DNA from 4 places in the Streptomyces sp. NPDC050121 genome. Region 2 is predicted to be linked to each of the others. Evidence: riboswitches for the same ligand, from Rfam matches in the RefSeq annotation. Region 2 holds a riboswitch; each other region holds the start of a gene.

Region 1 (4,205 bases), on a different contig from region 2:
CGCCACCGACCTGGACGGAACGCTGCTGCGCGGCGACGACACGTTCTCCGACCGGTCCCTCGACGCGCTCGCGCGGGTGGCCGCCGCCGGCGCACGCCACCTGGTGGTCACAGGACGCCCCGCGCCCCGCGTACGCCCCCTGTTCGACCGGCTGCACAGCAGGGGGCTCGCGGTGTGCGGACAGGGCGCGCAGTTGTACGACGCCGGCGCGGACCGTCTGCTGTGGTCGGTCACCCTGGACCGGGAGCTGGCCGAGACCGCGCTCGGCAAGATCGAGGCGGAGGTGGGGCAGCTGTACGCGGCCGTCGACCAGGACGGCGTGGACGGGCTGACGCTCATCGAGCCGGGCTACCGGATGCCGCACCCGACGCTGCCCGCCCTGCGTGTCGACCGGCGCGACGATCTGTGGTGCGAGCCGATCAGCAAGGTGCTGCTGCGCCATCCCACCCTGTCCGACGACGAGTTGGCGGCGACGGCCCGCGCGGCGGTCGGCTCGCTCGCCACGGTCACCATGTCGGGACCCGGCACGGTCGAGCTCCAGCCCTGCGGGATCACCAAGGCGACGGGCCTGGCCCTGGCCGCCGAACACCTGGGCCTGCGGCCCGAGGACACCGTCGCCTTCGGGGACATGCCCAACGACATCCCGATGTTCGACTGGGCCGCGCGCGGAGTCGCGATGGCCAACGCCCACCCCGAACTCAAGGCGGTGGCCGACGAGGTGACGACGTCGAACGAGGACGACGGCGTGGCCGTCGTCCTCGAAAGACTGTTCCCGTAGGGCCCGCGGACCCGTGGACCTCGCAGACCCGTAGACCCCGCAGGCCAATGAACCCCACAGACGCGTAGGACCTGCAGACCTGCAGACCTGCAGACCTGCAGACCTGCAGAGCCTGCAGAGCCTGCAGAGCCTGCAGAGCCTGTAGGGCCTGTAGGGCCTGTAGGGCCTGTAGGACCCGTAGGCCCCTGGGCTGGGGTTCCTACGGAGATCTGTCAGTACGCGCCGAACACGTTGTCGATCGAGCCGTAACGGGCGGCCGCGTAGTTGCAGGCGGCGGTGATGTTGGCGACCGGTTCGTAGGAGTCCCAGGAGGTGCCTGCGACGTGATAGGCGCGGAAGGTCGGGTCGATGACCTGAAGCAGGCCCTTGGACGGGATGCCCGCGGCCGCGTTGGAGTCCCAGAGGTTGATGGCGTAGGGGTTGCCGGAGGACTCGCGGATGACGTTGCGGTAGATGCCGTTGTACGTCCCCGGGATGCCGTGCTGGGCCATGACGTGGAGGGAGGCGCGGATCCAGCCGTCGAGGTTGTTGGCGTACCCGAGGCTGGTGGCGGTGGCGACGGTCGGGGTCGCCGCGGAGGCGCCGGTCGCGCCGAGGAGCGGAAGGGCGAGCACGGCCGCGCCGGTGGCGGCGACGGTGAGCGTGCGGACGAGACGGTTACGACGGGTGCGGCGCGGCTGAGCGGCAGCGGGCATGACGAATTTCCTCTCCGGCGCCTGCGAGGTGAGCTGTCGGGTTCGGGCAGGAGTTGCCCGGTCGCGTTCTGACGGGCGCGACTTCACCCCGAGCCGTACCGATATGTCTGAGACATCCGGCCCGGCGACTTACCTGGTTCCCCCGCTCCTGCCGTGCGTTCTAGGTGGGTGTACGGGCGGCGGCAGGATTCGGCGTTCCGCCCGACAGGCCGGGAACGTATGCGAGAGCACATGTCCGAAACAAGTAGCAGATTCATAGATCACCCATATTGACCTTGGTCTGTGGCCTATGGGGCGCTTGATCCTTTGTGAGTGCAAAGCCTCAACTTGCTTGGAGATGTGGAGAATCCGTGAACGGTCGGATCGGGCGGGGCTGGGCGGGTTCGACGGGGGGAGTGAGTCAAGTCACCAGCGTCCACAAGTGCGGCGAATCGGGCATTAAATCCCAAGTCGGTGACGGTGGGGAGGGGGTGGAGATGGCGACTCCGGCGTCGATGGCGTTGCCGGGCGGAAGTCCTTACTTCCGGCTAACTCTACAAATATCAGTTCATATATTTGAATCAGGAACATATCGGGCGTGATCCGATACCGCCTGGCCTGTAACCGTGGGGGCTATCGGTGATCGAAACGTGACCGGATACGCTGACTTGAGTGATGGCAGAGACCTATCGACAAACCGCGTAATCGCCAGTAGACACCAGCAGACAGGAGACCCCTCGTGACCGTCGTCGGGCCGTTCGGGCTGAGCGTGCGGGACCAGGCTCTGGAAGCCGATGTCCAGGCCGGATTGGCGGCTGTCGAGGAAGGCTTGCTCGAGGCCACCAAGAGTGAGGTTCCGTTCATCACGGAGGCCGCCCAGCATCTCGTGCGGGCGGGCGGGAAGCGGTTCCGGCCGCTGCTCGTGGTGCTCGCGTCGCAGTTCGGGGACCCGTACGCGCCGGGCATCGTGCCGTCGGCCGTGGTCGTGGAGCTGACTCACCTGGCTACGCTGTACCACGACGACGTGATGGACGAGGCCGCCGTGCGCCGCGGGGTGCCCAGCGCGAACGCCCGCTGGGGGAACTCCGTCGCCGTCCTCACGGGCGACTTCCTCTTCGCGCGCGCCTCCCACATCCTGGCCGACCTCGGACCGGAGGCGGTGCGGGTACAGGCCGAGGCGTTCGAGCGGCTGGTCACCGGGCAGATCCTGGAGACGGCCGGTCCTACCGACGGACGGGACCCGGTCGAGCACTACCTCGACGTGCTCGGCGGCAAGACGGGCTCGCTGGTGGCGGTGGCCTGCCGGTTCGGGGCAATGATGTCGGGCGCCGACGAGACGGTCGTCGACGTGCTCACGCAGTACGGCGAGCGGCTGGGCGTCGCCTTCCAGCTGGCCGACGACGTCCTGGACATCGCGTCCGACTCGCACGAGTCGGGCAAGACGCCGGGGACGGATCTTCGTGAGGGCGTTCCCACGCTGCCCGTGCTACGGCTGCGAGAGCGGGCGGCGCGCCTGTCGCTGCCCGAGGACATCGCCCTGTGCGAGCTGCTGGACTCCGACCTGAGCGACGACGCCCGGCTCGCCGAGGCCCTGGAGGCGCTCCGCGTGCACCCCGCGCTGGAGCAGGCCCGCCGGGACACCGTGCGGTACGCCAAGGACGCGCGGTCCGCGCTCGCGCCACTGCGGGAGTGCGGCGCGAAGGCGGCGCTGATGGAACTGTGCGACGCGGTGGTCCACCGAGCCGGCTGACCCCTCCGCCCCGCCGCTAGCACCCACCTCCGGCCCGGCACGCCGCCCCGCCGCTAGCACCCGCCTGCGGCCCGGCACGCCGCCTGCGGTCCGGCGCCGTTCCGGTCCGGTACCCCGTTCCGGTCCGGCACCCCGCTTCGGCCCGGCGATCGCCTCCGGTTCGGCACCCCCCGTCCGGTTCAGCACCCCCCGTCCGGTTCAGCACCCCCCGTCCGGTTCAGCACCCCCCGTCCGGTTCGGCACCCCCTGCGATCCGGCGACCTCTCCGGTGCCGCACCCTCCTCCGGTCCGGCACCCGCGCAGGTCCGGCGATCGCCTCCGGCCCGGCCCCCTCTCAGGTGCCGCACTCCGCTTCGGCCCGGCACCCCTCAGGCCCGGCACCCCTCAGGGCCCGCACCCCCTCAGGGCCCGCACCCCCTCAGGGCCCGCACCCCCTCAGACCCCGCGCACCCCCCCCACGCCGCTCGCCCCTCACCCCGGCCCCCACGCCCCTCGCCCCCCTCACCCCTCGCCCCTCGCCCCGCACCCCCCACACCGCTCGCCCCTCGCCCCGCCCCCCCCGCACCACTCGTCCTCACCGCGAGCCCCGCGACCCTTCCTCGCCTGCACCCTCCAACCCCTGTGTCCCTAGGGGAAGGTGTCGTCTTCCGGAGGGACCCCTACGGGTCGGTTGGCCTTTCCTTGCTTTCGTGTCATACCGCAGGCGTACGCGGAGTTGAGCCCTCGGGTTGACGTTTTCGGGTGGGCGATTTGGTCAGATGGGGACTACGAGAAAACACCACTCCTCACCGATTCGGGTGAGAATGGCGGCTTGGGTGGGGCGTTCAGCGTGAGATGACCAGCCGCCGCCGACGACGGAGGTAAGGCACACATGGCACCGAAGGCATCCGACGACACCCTGACCGGCGGGGAGCCGAACAGCGGGGAGGCCGACGACCTGCGCGCCGGCCGGCGCAAGGCCGTGCGGTACGTCGTCCCGGTCACCGTGATCGGTGTCGCCGCG
Region 2 (4,205 bases):
AGTTCCTGGAGGTTCTCGATACGGGTCTCGTCCTGCGGGTCGGTGGAGGCCTGCAACTCGGCGAGGTAGCCGGTGCGTTCGAGCACCGCCTCCAGGACCGTCGCGGGCCCCGCACCCGACTCGACGATCGTACGGAGCTCGTCCATCAGCGCGTTGAACCGCTTCACGGCGTTCGTCGACCGCGAGGCCATGCCATAGGCCTCGTCGACGCGCTGCAGCGCCTGCGGGAAGCTGATCTTCTCGCGCTGGGACAGGGCGTCGATCATCGCCTCGGCGCGCTCGCCGATGCCGCGCTTGGGCACGTTGAGGATCCGGCGCAGCGGCACCGAGTCCTCGGGGTTGGCCAGCACCCGCAGGTAGGCCAGGACGTCCCGGACCTCCTTGCGCTCGTAGAAGCGGACGCCGCCGACGACCTTGTAGGGCAGGCCGACCCGGATGAAGATCTCTTCGAAGACACGGGACTGGGCGTTGGTGCGGTAGAAGACGGCGACGTCACCGGCCTTCGCGTCGCCCGCGTCCGTCAGTCGGTCTATCTCGTCGGCGACGAACTGCGCCTCGTCGTGCTCGGTGTCGGCGACGTAGCCGGTGATGCGCGCGCCCGCGCCCGCGTTGGTCCACAGGTTCTTGGGGCGGCGGGACTCGTTGCGCTCGATGACCGCGTTGGCGGCGGACAGGATGGTCTGCGTGGAGCGGTAGTTCTGCTCCAGCAGGATCGTCGTCGCGTCCGCGTAGTCCTCCTCGAACTGGAGGATGTTGCGGATCGTCGCGCCCCGGAAGGCGTAGATCGACTGGTCGGCGTCACCGACGACGCAGAGCTCGGCGGGCGGCACGTCGTACTCGTTCGGGGGGACGTCGGCAGGGTGCTCGGAGGTGCCGACCAGCTCCCTGACCAGGGCGTACTGGGCGTGGTTGGTGTCCTGGTACTCGTCGACGAGGACGTGGCGGAAGCGGCGGCGGTAGTGCTCTGCGACGTCCGGGAAGGCGCGCAGCAGGTTGACCGTCGTCATGATCAGGTCGTCGAAGTCGAGGGCGTTCGCCTCGCGCAGCCGCGACTGGTACATGGCGTAGGCCTGGGCGAGGGTCTCCTCGAAGCCTCCCCCAGAGCCAATAGCCTGGGAGGTGCCCCCAGCGGCCTGGGCGGCGAAGTCCTCCTCGTCGATCAGCTCGTTCTTGAGGTTGCTGATCTTGGCGCTGAAGGACTTGGGCGGGTAGCGCTTGGGGTCGAGGTCCAGGTCACGGCAGACCAGGGCCATCAGGCGCTTGGAGTCTGCGGCGTCGTAGATCGAGAACGACGACGTGAAGCCGAGCTTCTTGCTCTCGCGGCGCAGGATGCGCACGCACGCGCTGTGGAACGTCATCACCCACATCGCGTTCGCGCGCGGGCCGACGAGCTGCTCGACGCGCTCCTTCATCTCGCCCGCGGCCTTGTTGGTGAAGGTGATCGCGAGGATCTGCCCCGGGTGCACGTTGCGCTCGGCGAGCAGGTGGGCGATGCGGTGGGTGAGCACACGCGTCTTGCCGGAGCCGGCGCCGGCCACGATGAGCAGCGGGGTGCCGGCGTGGACGACCGCCGCACGCTGGTTGTCGTTCAGCCCCTCCAGGAGCGCCGCCGCGTCCAGCGCCGGGCGCGGGGCGCCGCCGCGGTAGTAGGCGTCCCGGTCCGGAGGCACGTCGAACTTCCCGCCGAACAGATCGTCGGGAACCGACTCCGGTCCGTGATCGTCCTCGGGCGGCGGCGGGGGTTCGTCCTCGTGGGCGCGGGGGCCCTGGAGGTCCGCCAGGAAGCTGTCGTCAAAGAGGCTGCTCATCGCTCTCCGAGTCTAGGGGGCGCCACTGACAACCGGCCGCCCTCCCGGAACATCTCCCCCACTCACCCTCCGGCAGGCGGCCGTCACGATCCGCGACCGACGTGGCCGAAGCACGAGATCACAGCCCGAGGTCACGAAAATGTATCGGACATATCACCCATCAACCTTCACACGGGCCACACGAGTTGGCTACGGTGCCGGACAGGCCGTACGACCCCCACCGGCGAACCCCGCCGGGCCGCGCGGCCTCCGCCGAGTCCGACGCGCCCGCTCGCGCCAGCCGGAGCCGGGGACCCACCGAAACCCTGGGGTGAATCGGCCCAACTCCCTCTCGGGGAGGCGGCCGTAGGGCAACCCTTCCGATGATCTACCCGCCCGAACCCGACAGCTAACCCGGTAGGCGGAGCACTGGAAGGAGTCGCCTCCCTTGGCGTCGCAGCACCGCAAGCCGCGCTCCGCGGGCCCGCGCGTGGCAGGCATCCGCACGCCCGCCCTCGCCACCGCCGCCCTGACGTCCGTGGCCCTGCTCTCCCAGACGGCGAACGCCGCCCCGCCGGACGATGGCAAGCCGAGCCTGGAGGAGGTCGAGAAGAAGGTCGACGACCTCTATCGCCAGGCGGAGTCGGCGACCGAGAAGTACAACGCCGCCAAGGAGAAGACGACCAAGCAGCGCAAGCAGGTCGACGGCCTCCTCGACGACGTCGCGCAGCGCACCCAGAAGCTCAACGAGGCGCGGCAGGAGCTGGGTTCCTATGCCGCGGCCCAGTACCGCACCGGCGCCTCCGCGCCCGACACGGCGACCTTCCTGCTCGCGGACACCCCGCAGGACTACTTCGACCAGAACCAGCTGATGAGCCGGCTGACCGACCGCCAGAAGGGTGCGGTCGACGACTTCGTCACCGAGCAGTCGGCGACGATGCGCAAACGCCGGGAGGCCGCGGAGATCCTCGCGTCGCTGACCGACACGCAGAGCGACCTGAAGACCGCCAAGGCCACCGTCCAGAAGAAGCTCGGCGACGCGCGCGAGCTGCTGTCCCGGCTGACGGCACAGGAGAAGGCCCGCCTCGCGGCGATCGAGAAGCAGAAGCGGGAGGAGGCCGCCCGGCAGGCGGCGGAACTCGCCCGGCAGCAGGCCGCGGACCAGGCCGCGGCTCAGCAGGAGAGCGGCACGGGCTCGTCGAACACAGACACCGGGACCGGCTCCTCGTCCACCTCCCCCGGGGACTCCTCGTACGCCACCAAGGCCGAGAAGGCGCTCGCCTTCGCCCGCGCGCAGATCGGCAAGCCGTACGTCTGGGGTGCCACGGGCCCCGACTCCTACGACTGCTCCGGCCTCACCCAGGCCGCCTGGAAGGCCGCCGGCGTCACCCTCCCGCGCACCACCTACGACCAGGTGAACGCCGGCACCACCGTCTCCCTCGCCGACGCCCAGCCCGGCGACCTGGTCTTCTTCTACGACGACGTCAGCCACGTCGGCGTCTACATAGGCAACGGCATGATGATCCACGCCCCGAAGCCCGGCGCCTACGTCCGCGAGGAGTCGATCTACTACGACGGCGAGTCGGGCATCCACAGCGTGGTGCGCCCGGCTTGAGCGCACACACACGCACGGGCAGGCCGACTCCGATGGCCCACGCGCGCGTGACCCGCACGGCGGACACACACGCGCGAGCTTCACTTCGGACGCACACGCGCGAGCCTCACGGCGGACGCGCACGCGTGCGCTTCATGGCAGGCAGACGCGGGGGAACGCCGTAGCAGGCACGCAGCAGCGGGCACACGGGGGGCTGCGTAACGGGCACGCGCGCGTGGGCTGCGTAACGGGCACGCGCGCGTGGGCTGCGTAACGGGCACGCGCGCGTGGGCTGCGTAACGGGCACGCGCGCGTGGGGTTCGTTCGCGGGGACGGAGGCGGAGGCGAGAGCGGGCGGTGCGCTTCGTCTCCAGCGACGTGGCGCGGGCCGCGCTGAGCGGCCGCGTGGCGCGCCCCGCGCCGGCGCAATCGCCCGCCGCCGCTCCCGCTCAAACCCCGCTCAGCCCCGCGGGCCCCGCTCCACGCCCTGCACGGCGCCCATGACCCGCCGCACGAGCCCGTGCTCTGCGCGCCCACCCCACCAGGCCCCGCCCAGCCCCAGTCCTCGCCCCAGGCCCAGTCCTCCTCCCTCCTGCCAGTTCTCACTCTGCGCTCACCACCACCCCTGGCGCGCCCCTGGGCACCCCGCGCGCAGGGGCTGCCCGCGCGCCCCTCCCCCGCGCCTGCACCCCGCGCGTATTTCTGGTCGCCCGCGCGCGTGCCCCACTCGTGGGCTGTGTCGTGCTCCTTAGCATCGGGCGCATGCCCGGCTCCTCGGCTCGTCCCTCGCCCGCGCCCTCTCCCGGCTCCGCTCTCCGCCTCTG
Region 3 (4,205 bases), on a different contig from region 2:
GGAAAAGCGCAGTCGGTGCGCGGCCGTCGTGCGCTCGGTGTGCAGCGCCGTGATCGCCCGCGCGCGCTCATGGTCGCCGCGCGCCACCGCGTCCACGATCGCCCCGTGCTCGGCCCAGGACTCCACCGGGTTGGCCGGCGCCTCCACCGCGTACATCCAGGCGATCTTGTGGCGCAGCTGGGTGAGCATCGACGTCAGGGCATGGCTTCCGGAGGACTGGGCGAGCGTCTCGTGGAACCAGCCGCCCAGGGAGCGCAGATCCTCGCTGCTGCCCCTCCTGGCCCGCTCCTGGCCCAGCCGGACGAGGCCGCGCAGCACCTTCAGATGGGCCTCCGTGCGCCGCTGGGCGGCCCGGGCGGCGCCGAGCGGCTCCAGGAGCATGCGCATCTCCAGCACGTCCGCGGCCTCCTGCTCGGTCGGCTCCGCGACGCACGCGCCCGCGTGCCGCCGCGTCACGACGAAGCCCTCGGCCTCCAGCGTGCGCAGCGCCTCCCGGACGGGGACGCGGGAAACGCCGTAGCGGCGGGCGAGGAGTTCCTCGGTGAGGCGGCTGCCGCGCTCGTAGACACCCGAGACGATGTCGTCCCGGACGGCCGTGCACACCGAGTGCGCCGGAATACGCATGACGGACCTCCGCCTTAATCCCCGTGAAACGTCGACGATTGACGTGTGTTCCGTGACTCTATTGCAATGAGCGGGAATTTCCGATGGCGGGCCGGAATCCATGGATATTTTTTGGACAGCAGGGCATCGAAAACGGCGAAAGCCCCGGCCGGGAGGGCCGGGGCTGGACGATCTGTCGCCGTGCGCCGTCAGACGTTCACACCGTGCTGGCGGAGGTAGGCGACCGGGTCGATGTCCGAGCCGTACTCCGCCGTGGTGCGGGCCTCGAAGTGCAGATGCGGACCGGTGACGTTGCCGGTCGCGCCGGACAGGCCGATCTGCTGGCCGGGAGTGACCTGCTGGCCCACCGAGACGCCGATGGACGACAGGTGCCCGTACTGGGTGTACGTGCCGTCGTTCATCTTGATGACCACCTGGTTGCCGTACGACCCGCCCCAGCCGGCCTCGACGACGGTGCCCAGGCCGACCGCGTGCACCGTGGTGCCGGTCGCGGCGTGGAAGTCGATGCCGGTGTGACTGCCGGAGGACCACAGCGAACTGCTGGCGTGGTAGCCGGTGGAGACGTAGGAACCCGTGATCGGCAGCACGAAGGCGTTGAGCCGCTTGCGCTCGGCCTCACGGGCGGCACGCACGCGTGCCTCGCGCTCCTCGACGGCCTTCTTGGCGGCCGCCTCACGTGCGGCCTGCTCGTAGGCGGCCTTCTTCTGCACGGCGACCTGGTCGTCGATCTGGTCGGCGACGGCCTCGCCGGCGGTGACGACGGGGATCAGCCCGGTCTGCTCGGGGGTGGGCTCGGCGGCGAAGGCCGGGGCGGAGGCGACGGTGGCCATGACACCGGTGGTGGTGAGCGCCGCGACGCCCGCGGCGCGCGCGGTGGTGCGCTGCATCCGGCTGGGCCGACGGTGCTTCCCGGTGGCGCAGGTGAACGCCATGAAGTGGGGGGTGTCCTTTCCTTCCCTCTCGCCTACCGGGTTAGCTGACGGGTTCGGAGCAGGAAGGTCTCCTACGGACCCCCTCGCGGCTCGCGCGGGCGTCCGATTCACCCCAGGGACTTCACGTGGGTCCCCGGCTCCCCTGGCTCGCGCCGTACGGGGACTCGGCGATGACTGTCCGCTGCCGCGGCTGCGGCGCACTGCCTGACGAACAGCCCGGACGAAGCTAAGCGGGACGGGTTTCAATCCTCAAACGAATCCCGGTTTTTGTAGCGCATGCCACAGGGCAGACAGGCAACCTCCGCCTCAATTCGGACACGCAGAGGCCCTGATGACGTTTCCGTCGGCCAGGGCCCCTGCGTGCGCGTGCCGTTGGCGCGGCCACCGCGCCCGCCGGTCCGCCTACTCGGCGGACACGACCTTCACCGCGCCGATGCCGAGGGCCTCCACCGGCTCCTTGATCCGGGCCGCGTCACCGACCAGGACGGTCACCAGCCGGTCCACCGGGAAGGCGTTCACGGCCGCCGCGGTGGCCTCCACGGTGCCGGTCGCGGCGAGCTGCTGGTACAGCGTCGCCTGGTAGTCGTCGGGCAGGTGCTGCTCGACCTGGTCGGCCAGCGTGCCCGCGACGGCCGCGGCGGTCTCGAACTTCAGCGGCGCCACCCCGACCAGGTTCTGCACGGCGACGTCACGCTCGGCGTCGGTCAGGCCGCCCTCGGCGAGGGTGCGCAGCACCTTCCAGAGGTCCTCCAGGGCGGGACCGGTGTTCGGGGTGTCCACGGAGCCGCTGATGGCGAGCATCGCGGCGCCAGAGCCGTCCGGCGCGGACCGCAGGACCTGCCCGAAGGCGCGAACACCGTAGGTGTAGCCCTTCTCCTCGCGCAGGACGCGGTCCAGGCGGGAGGTGAGGGTGCCGCCGAGGCAGTACGTGCCGAGCACCTGCGCGGGCCACACGCGGTCGTGCCGGTCGGCGCCGATCCGGCCGATCAGCAGCTGCGTCTGGACGGCGCCGGGGCGGTCCACGATGACGACCCTGCCGGTGTCGTCGGCGGTGACCGGCGGCACCGGCCGCGGCTGGGCCGAGGAGCCCGTCCAGGCGCCCAGGGTGTCGCCGAGGAGGGCGTCCAGGTCCACGCCGGTGAGGTCGCCGACGACCACGGCGGTGGCCGTTGCGGGGCGCACATGCCTCTCGTAGAACGCGCGCACGGCGGCGGAGTCGATCTTCTCGACCGTCTCCACGGTGCCCTGGCGCGGGCGCGACATGCGCGCGGTGGCCGGGAACAGCTCCCTGGAGAGCTCCTTGGCGGCGCGCCGCGAGGGGTTGGCGAGCTCGTGCGGGATCTCGTCCAGGCGGTTGCGGACGAGACGCTCGACCTCGCTGTCGGCGAACGCGGGCGCCCTGAGGGCGTCGGCGAGCAGACCGAGGCCCTTGGGCAGGCGCGAGGCCGGCACTTCGAGGCTGAGGCGGACGCCGGGGTGGTCGGCGTGCGCGTCCAGGGTGGCGCCGCAGCGCTCCAGTTCGGCGGCGAACTCCTCGGCGGAGTGCTTGTCGGTGCCCTCGGAGAAGGCGCGCGCCATGATCGTGGCGACGCCGTCGAGGCCGGCCGGTTCGGCGTCCAGGGGCGCGTCGAGGAGGATCTCGACGGCGACGACCTGCTGGCCGGGGCGATGGCAGTGCAGCACGGTCAGGCCGTTGGCCAGCGCTGCGCGGTCGGGCGCCGGGAACGCCCACGGCTTGGCCTCGCCCGCCGCGGGCTGGGGGTGGAAGTCCATCGTGGCGAGCTCGGTCACCGGGCCGCCTCCTCGTTCTCGTCCTGGTCGGCGGGGGCTTCGGCGGCGGTCGGCTCGTAGACGAGCACCGCGCGGTTGTCGGGGCGCAGGCGGGCCTTGGCGACCTCCTGCACCTCCTCGGACGTCACGTCCAGCACCCGCTGGACGGCGGTCAGGGCGAGCTGCGGGTCGCCGAACAGGACGGCGTAGCGGCACAGTTCGTCGGCGCGGCCGGCGACCGTGCCGAGCCGGTCGAGCCACTCGCGCTCCAACTGGGCCTGGGCGCGCTCCATTTCCTCGGCCGTGGGGCCCTCCTCGGCGAACCGGGCGAGCTCCTCGTCGATGGCGGTCTCGATGACGGGCACCTCGACGTCACCGGACGTCTTCACGTCCAGCCAGCCCAGGGAGGGCGCGCCGGCGAGCCGCAGCAGGCCGAAGCCGGCCGCCACAGCCGTACGGTCGCGGCGCACGAGCCGGTTGTACAGGCGGGAGGACTCGCCGCCGCCCAGGATGGTGAGCGCCAGGTCGACGGCGTCGCACGCGCGCGTGCCGTCCTCGGGCAGGCGGTAGGCGGCCATCAGGGCGCGGGCCGGCACCTCCTCCTCGACGATCTCGCGCAACTGCTCGCCGATGACGTCGGGCAGCGAGCCGTCGCGGGGCTCGGGCTTGCCGTCGTGGCCGGGGATGGAGCCGAAGTACTTCTCGACCCAGGCGAGGGTCTCCTCGGGGTCGATGTCGCCGACCACGGACAGGACCGCGTTGTTGGGCGCGTAGTACGTCCGGAAGAACGCGCGCGCGTCCTCCAGGGTCGCCGCGTCCAGGTCGGCCATCGAACCGATCGGCGTGTGGTGGTAGGGGTGGCCGTCCGGGTAGGCGAGA
Region 4 (4,205 bases), on a different contig from region 2:
GCACCTTCTTGAGGGTGTGGTAGACCTCGGTGCCCCAGCGCAGGGCCTCGGAGAAGGACTCCGCGCCGATCGGGGCGATCATGAACTCCTGGATGTCCACATTGGAGTCGGCGTGCGAGCCGCCGTTCAGGATGTTCATCATCGGCACCGGCAGCAGGTGCGCGTTGGGGCCGCCCAGGTAGCGGAAGAGCGGGAGGTCGCTGGCCTCGGAGGCGGCGTGGGCGACGGCGAGGGAGACGCCGAGGATGGCGTTGGCGCCGAGCGAGCCCTTGTTGTCGGTGGCGTCCAGGTCGAACATGGCCTGGTCGATCAGACGCTGCTCGGTGGCGTCGTAGCCGACGAGCTCCGGGCCGATCTGCTCGATGACGGCGAGGACGGCCTTCTCGACACCCTTGCCCTGGTAGCGGTTCGGGTCACCGTCGCGCAGCTCGATGGCCTCGAAGGCGCCGGTGGAGGCGCCGGACGGGACGGCGGCACGACCGGTGCTGCCGTCGTCGAGGCCGACCTCGACCTCGACGGTGGGGTTCCCTCGCGAGTCGAGGATTTCCCGGGCTACGACGACGTCGATGGACGGCACGAGCATCTCCTTCTTGGGATGTGACGCTGAGAGTGCGGGGCCCGTGGGCCTTGCGACTAGAGCCTAACCGCCCGACGGGCGTCGGCAGCCGACCGACCGCCCTGTGGACGAACTGACCGTACACATTGTTCCCGCTCGGAACAAAGAGCGGGTGACAAACAGGCGAAGAAAGCGCGCGAGGCAAACGGGCGGCGGGGAGAGAGGGCAGCGAGCCGAGCGGCAGCGAGCCGAACAGGGGCGAGGCGAACGGCAGCGAGCCGAACAGGGGCGAGGCGAACGGCAGCGAGCCGAACAGGGGCGAGCCGAGCGGCAGCGAGCCGAACGGGGGCGAGGCGAACGAGGGCGCGGCGAACGAGGGCGAGGCGAGCGGGCAAAGAGAAACCCCGCTCCGGTGCGTACGGGGGAACACGCACCGGAGCGGGGAGCCCGTGGGGACGGGGGGTGACCCTCACGAGGTCTTCAGTGTGCCGACCTCGGATGTGAGGGTGCTGTGGCTTCTCTGGGTCCGCTCTGGGAGCCGGGGATCACTTCAGGTGCAGCTGCTGACCCGGGTAGATGAGGTCGGCGTCCGCGACGATGTCCTTGTTCAGCTGGAACAGCTTCTGCCAGCCGCCCTTGACCTTGTGCTTCTCGGCTATGGAGCTGAGGGTGTCGCCCTTGACGACCTTGTACTCGCCGTCGCCCTTCTTGACCTTCTTGCCGGTCGGCGTGGTGACCGTCTTGGAGGCGGCCGGGCGGTCGGTGGAGCGGGAGGCGCTCTGGTTCCCGGTCGAGCGGGTGCCGGCGCTGCTGGAGCCGGAGCCGCCGGTGCTGCTCGACGAGCCGGAGGAGCTGCTGCCGTTGTAGGCGGCGCCGGACAGGCCCGTGCCGCAGACCGGCCAGGCGCCCTTGCCCTGGGAGGCGAGGACCTTCTCGGCGACGGCGATCTGCTGCGACTTGGAGGCCTGGTTGGCCTGCGCGGCGTACTGCGTACCGCCGTAGGCGGCCCAGGTGGAGGCGGAGAACTGCAGGCCGCCGTAGTAGCCGTTGCCGGTGTTGATGGACCAGTTGCCGCCGGACTCGCACTGGGCGACCGCGTCCCACTCGGAGGCGGTGGCGGCGGAGGCGTTGCCTGCCGCCATCAGCGGGGCGGCGATGGCGACGCCGGTGACGCCGGCCAGCGCGGCGACGCGGGTGGCCTTGGACGGACGACGGTGCTTGCCCTTGCCCGAAAACAGCATGGTGGATCCCCTCACCGACGCCTGCGAGGTGAGCTGTCGGGTTCGGGCCGGTTGAGTTGCCCGGCCACGCTCTCGCTTTCACGAGGCGCGGCTTCACCCCAAGCCGCTCCGGTCAACTGCCCGGTGCGGCGCTTACCTTGGGTCCCCCGCTCCTGCCTACGGCGCTTGACGCGACGACTGTTCCCGGGCTGCCACTGGCAGGATTCGGCGTTGCGACGGCCGGGGCTCGGGTTGCCGAGCGGGACGACCGTAGACACGCGATCCGCGGAATTTCAAAGACGATCAGGGCTTCTGAGACTCATCCCACACTTTCACCAAACCGGACATTCGGCGCGAAGTATGACGTGAACTCCCGCTGTTTTTCTTGGGTTTTGCGCCCTATTCAACCCCTGTGTCGAGGGTCTGACCGGGGACGATGTCGCTCGGGTCGGCGCCGATGAGGCCCTTGTTCTCGGCATAGAGGGCGCGCCATCCGCCGTCGAGGCCAAGGGAGTCGGCGATGGAGGCGAGCGAGTCGCCCTCCTGGACGACGTAGGTGGCCGCGGCGTGCCGGCCGGCGGAGGCGGTCGTGGCGCCGTCGACGGCGGCGGCACGGTCGGCGGCGGCGCTCTTGGTCGTGTTCTCCTCGGCGGTGGCGCCGCGGTGTCGGCCCGAGCCGAGGGAGCCGGTGTCGACGAGGCTCCAAGAGCCCGCATCCTGGACCGACTTGTCCGGATCGTCCGCTTCCGGGGCCCCGGCGGGTGAGCCGCCGGTCGCCTGCGCGTCACCCTGGCCGCCGGAGCCGTCGGACGCGCCGGCGCCGGTGGAGCCGCCCGCACCGGTGGAGGAAGAGGACGAGGGGGACGAAGGGGACGAAGGCGACGCGGAGGGTGAACTCGATGAATTGCCGGACGAGTCAGACGACCCAGACGAGCCGGACGAGCCGGAGGAACCAGTCGAACCGGTCGAACCGTCACCGCTGCCCGAAGAGTTCGAGGAACCCGTGGAGCCGGACGATCCCGACGACCCCGACAGCCCCCTGGACAGGTCGGACAATCCGGAGGAGGCCGACGAGTCGGACGAGTCGTCCGCCACGCCGGTGTCCACGTTCAGCGCGCCGTTCGCCCGGGTGAGCCCGGAGGTCAGCCCACAGGTGCCCCAGGCGCCGATGTTCTCGGCCGCGAGCAGTTTCTGCGCCACCGCGATCTGCTGGTTGCGGCTGGCCAGGTCGGGGCGCGTCGCATAGTCGAGCCCCCCGTACGTCTCCCACTGCTTCTGGGTGAGACTCAGGCCGCCGTACTCGCCGTCGCCCTTGTCGGCGCTCCACGAGCCGCCGGTCTCGCACTGCGCCACCTTGTCCCACACCGTGCCGTCGGCGGCACTCGCGCCCGAGGCGGCGAGCAGCGGGATGGCGATGGCGGAGCCCGTCACTCCGGCCGCGACGAGCAGCGCCGGGGCCTGGCGGGGGCGACGGTGTCGACCGTTCCCGGAGAGCATGCGAGGGGCCTTTCTCTGGACAGCAGTACCAGCGCGGCGGGTGAGACTGACGCGTCGCGCTGACGAGTGAACGTATCGGCAGACGATCACTTGTCACAAGTTAATGCCGCGCAGATCACGTGAAGATCACAGACTTGAGGATCGCTCACCTTCACTTCCCCGAATGGTCACACTCCGGCTGACGTGCGATCAGGAATGCGCCCAGAGTGCGCCCAGAGTGCGCTCAGAGTGCGGTCGGATTGCCCTCGCCGTGCACAGGCGTGAACTCCACCGGCAAGGTCCGCAGGCCCCGCATGATGAGCCCGCCACGCCACCTCAAGTCCGCCGGATCCACGGCCGGTCGAAGGTCGGGCAGCCGGGTCAGGAGCGTGGCCAGCGCCGTCTGTCCCTCCAGCCGGGCCAGCGGGGCCCCCAGGCAGTAGTGGATGCCGTGGCCGTAGCCGAGATGCTGGTTGTCACGGCGGGAGAGATCGAGCGTGTCGGGGTCCGTGAAGCGGGCCGGGTCGCGGTCGGCGGCCGCCAGGACGACGAGCACGGGGTCGCCGGGCGCGATGTCCTGCCCGCCGATGCTGAGTGGCTCGGTCGCGAACCGCCAGGTGGCGAGCTCCACGGGACCGTCGTAGCGCAGGAGTTCCTCCACGCCGGTCTCCAGCAGGTCCCGCTGCCCGGACGCGAGGGATGCCTGCAACCGCGCCCGCTGCTCCGGGTGGGAAAGCAGGGCGTGGAGGCCGTTGCCGATCAGGTTGACGGTGGTCTCGAAGCCGGCGAAGAGAAGGATGAAGGCCATGGCCGCGGCCTCGTTCTCGGTGAGGTGCTCACCGTGGTCGGAGGCGCGGATCAGGCCCGAGATGAGGTCCTCGCCGGGGGCCGGGTCGGCGGGGAGCTCGGCGCGCTTGCGGTGGATCAGCTCCAGCAGGTAGCCGCGCATCTTC

The links. A riboswitch is a leader RNA that binds a small molecule or an ion and turns the genes downstream of it on or off. The one in region 2 is predicted to bind cyclic di-AMP.
Positions count from the first base shown of each region.
Region 1: it holds a riboswitch for cyclic di-AMP, as region 2 does, so the genes downstream of both, ACIBTS_RS29375 (transglycosylase SLT domain-containing protein) here and ACIBTS_RS26470 (NlpC/P60 family protein) in region 2, are expected to answer to the same signal.
Region 3: it holds a riboswitch for cyclic di-AMP, as region 2 does, so the genes downstream of both, ACIBTS_RS28905 (M23 family metallopeptidase) here and ACIBTS_RS26470 (NlpC/P60 family protein) in region 2, are expected to answer to the same signal.
Region 4: it holds a riboswitch for cyclic di-AMP, as region 2 does, so the genes downstream of both, ACIBTS_RS31960 (transglycosylase family protein) here and ACIBTS_RS26470 (NlpC/P60 family protein) in region 2, are expected to answer to the same signal.

Region 1 is NZ_JBITJV010000022.1:52,514-56,718, forward strand. Features, by position in the region: gene ACIBTS_RS29370 (HAD family hydrolase) at 1-778, shown strand, start outside; gene ACIBTS_RS29375 (transglycosylase SLT domain-containing protein) at 991-1,473, opposite strand; cyclic di-AMP (ydaO/yuaA leader) riboswitch at 1,477-1,678, opposite strand; gene ACIBTS_RS29380 (polyprenyl synthetase family protein) at 2,192-3,202, shown strand; gene ACIBTS_RS29385 (outer membrane lipoprotein carrier protein LolA) at 4,074-4,205, shown strand, end outside.
Region 2 is NZ_JBITJV010000018.1:137,104-141,308, forward strand. Features, by position in the region: gene pcrA (DNA helicase PcrA) at 1-1,808, opposite strand, end outside; cyclic di-AMP (ydaO/yuaA leader) riboswitch at 2,063-2,228, shown strand; gene ACIBTS_RS26470 (NlpC/P60 family protein) at 2,236-3,402, shown strand; gene ACIBTS_RS26475 (tellurite resistance/C4-dicarboxylate transporter family protein) at 4,144-4,205, shown strand, end outside.
Region 3 is NZ_JBITJV010000021.1:126,435-130,639, reverse strand. Features, by position in the region: gene ACIBTS_RS28910 (GntR family transcriptional regulator) at 1-624, opposite strand, end outside; gene ACIBTS_RS28905 (M23 family metallopeptidase) at 813-1,556, opposite strand; cyclic di-AMP (ydaO/yuaA leader) riboswitch at 1,571-1,736, opposite strand; gene ACIBTS_RS28900 (M16 family metallopeptidase) at 1,959-3,347, opposite strand; gene ACIBTS_RS28895 (pitrilysin family protein) at 3,344-4,205, opposite strand, start outside.
Region 4 is NZ_JBITJV010000025.1:99,198-103,402, reverse strand. Features, by position in the region: gene eno (phosphopyruvate hydratase) at 1-577, opposite strand, end outside; gene ACIBTS_RS31960 (transglycosylase family protein) at 1,102-1,797, opposite strand; cyclic di-AMP (ydaO/yuaA leader) riboswitch at 1,801-1,971, opposite strand; gene ACIBTS_RS31955 (transglycosylase family protein) at 2,176-3,273, opposite strand; gene ACIBTS_RS31950 (cytochrome P450) at 3,497-4,205, opposite strand, start outside.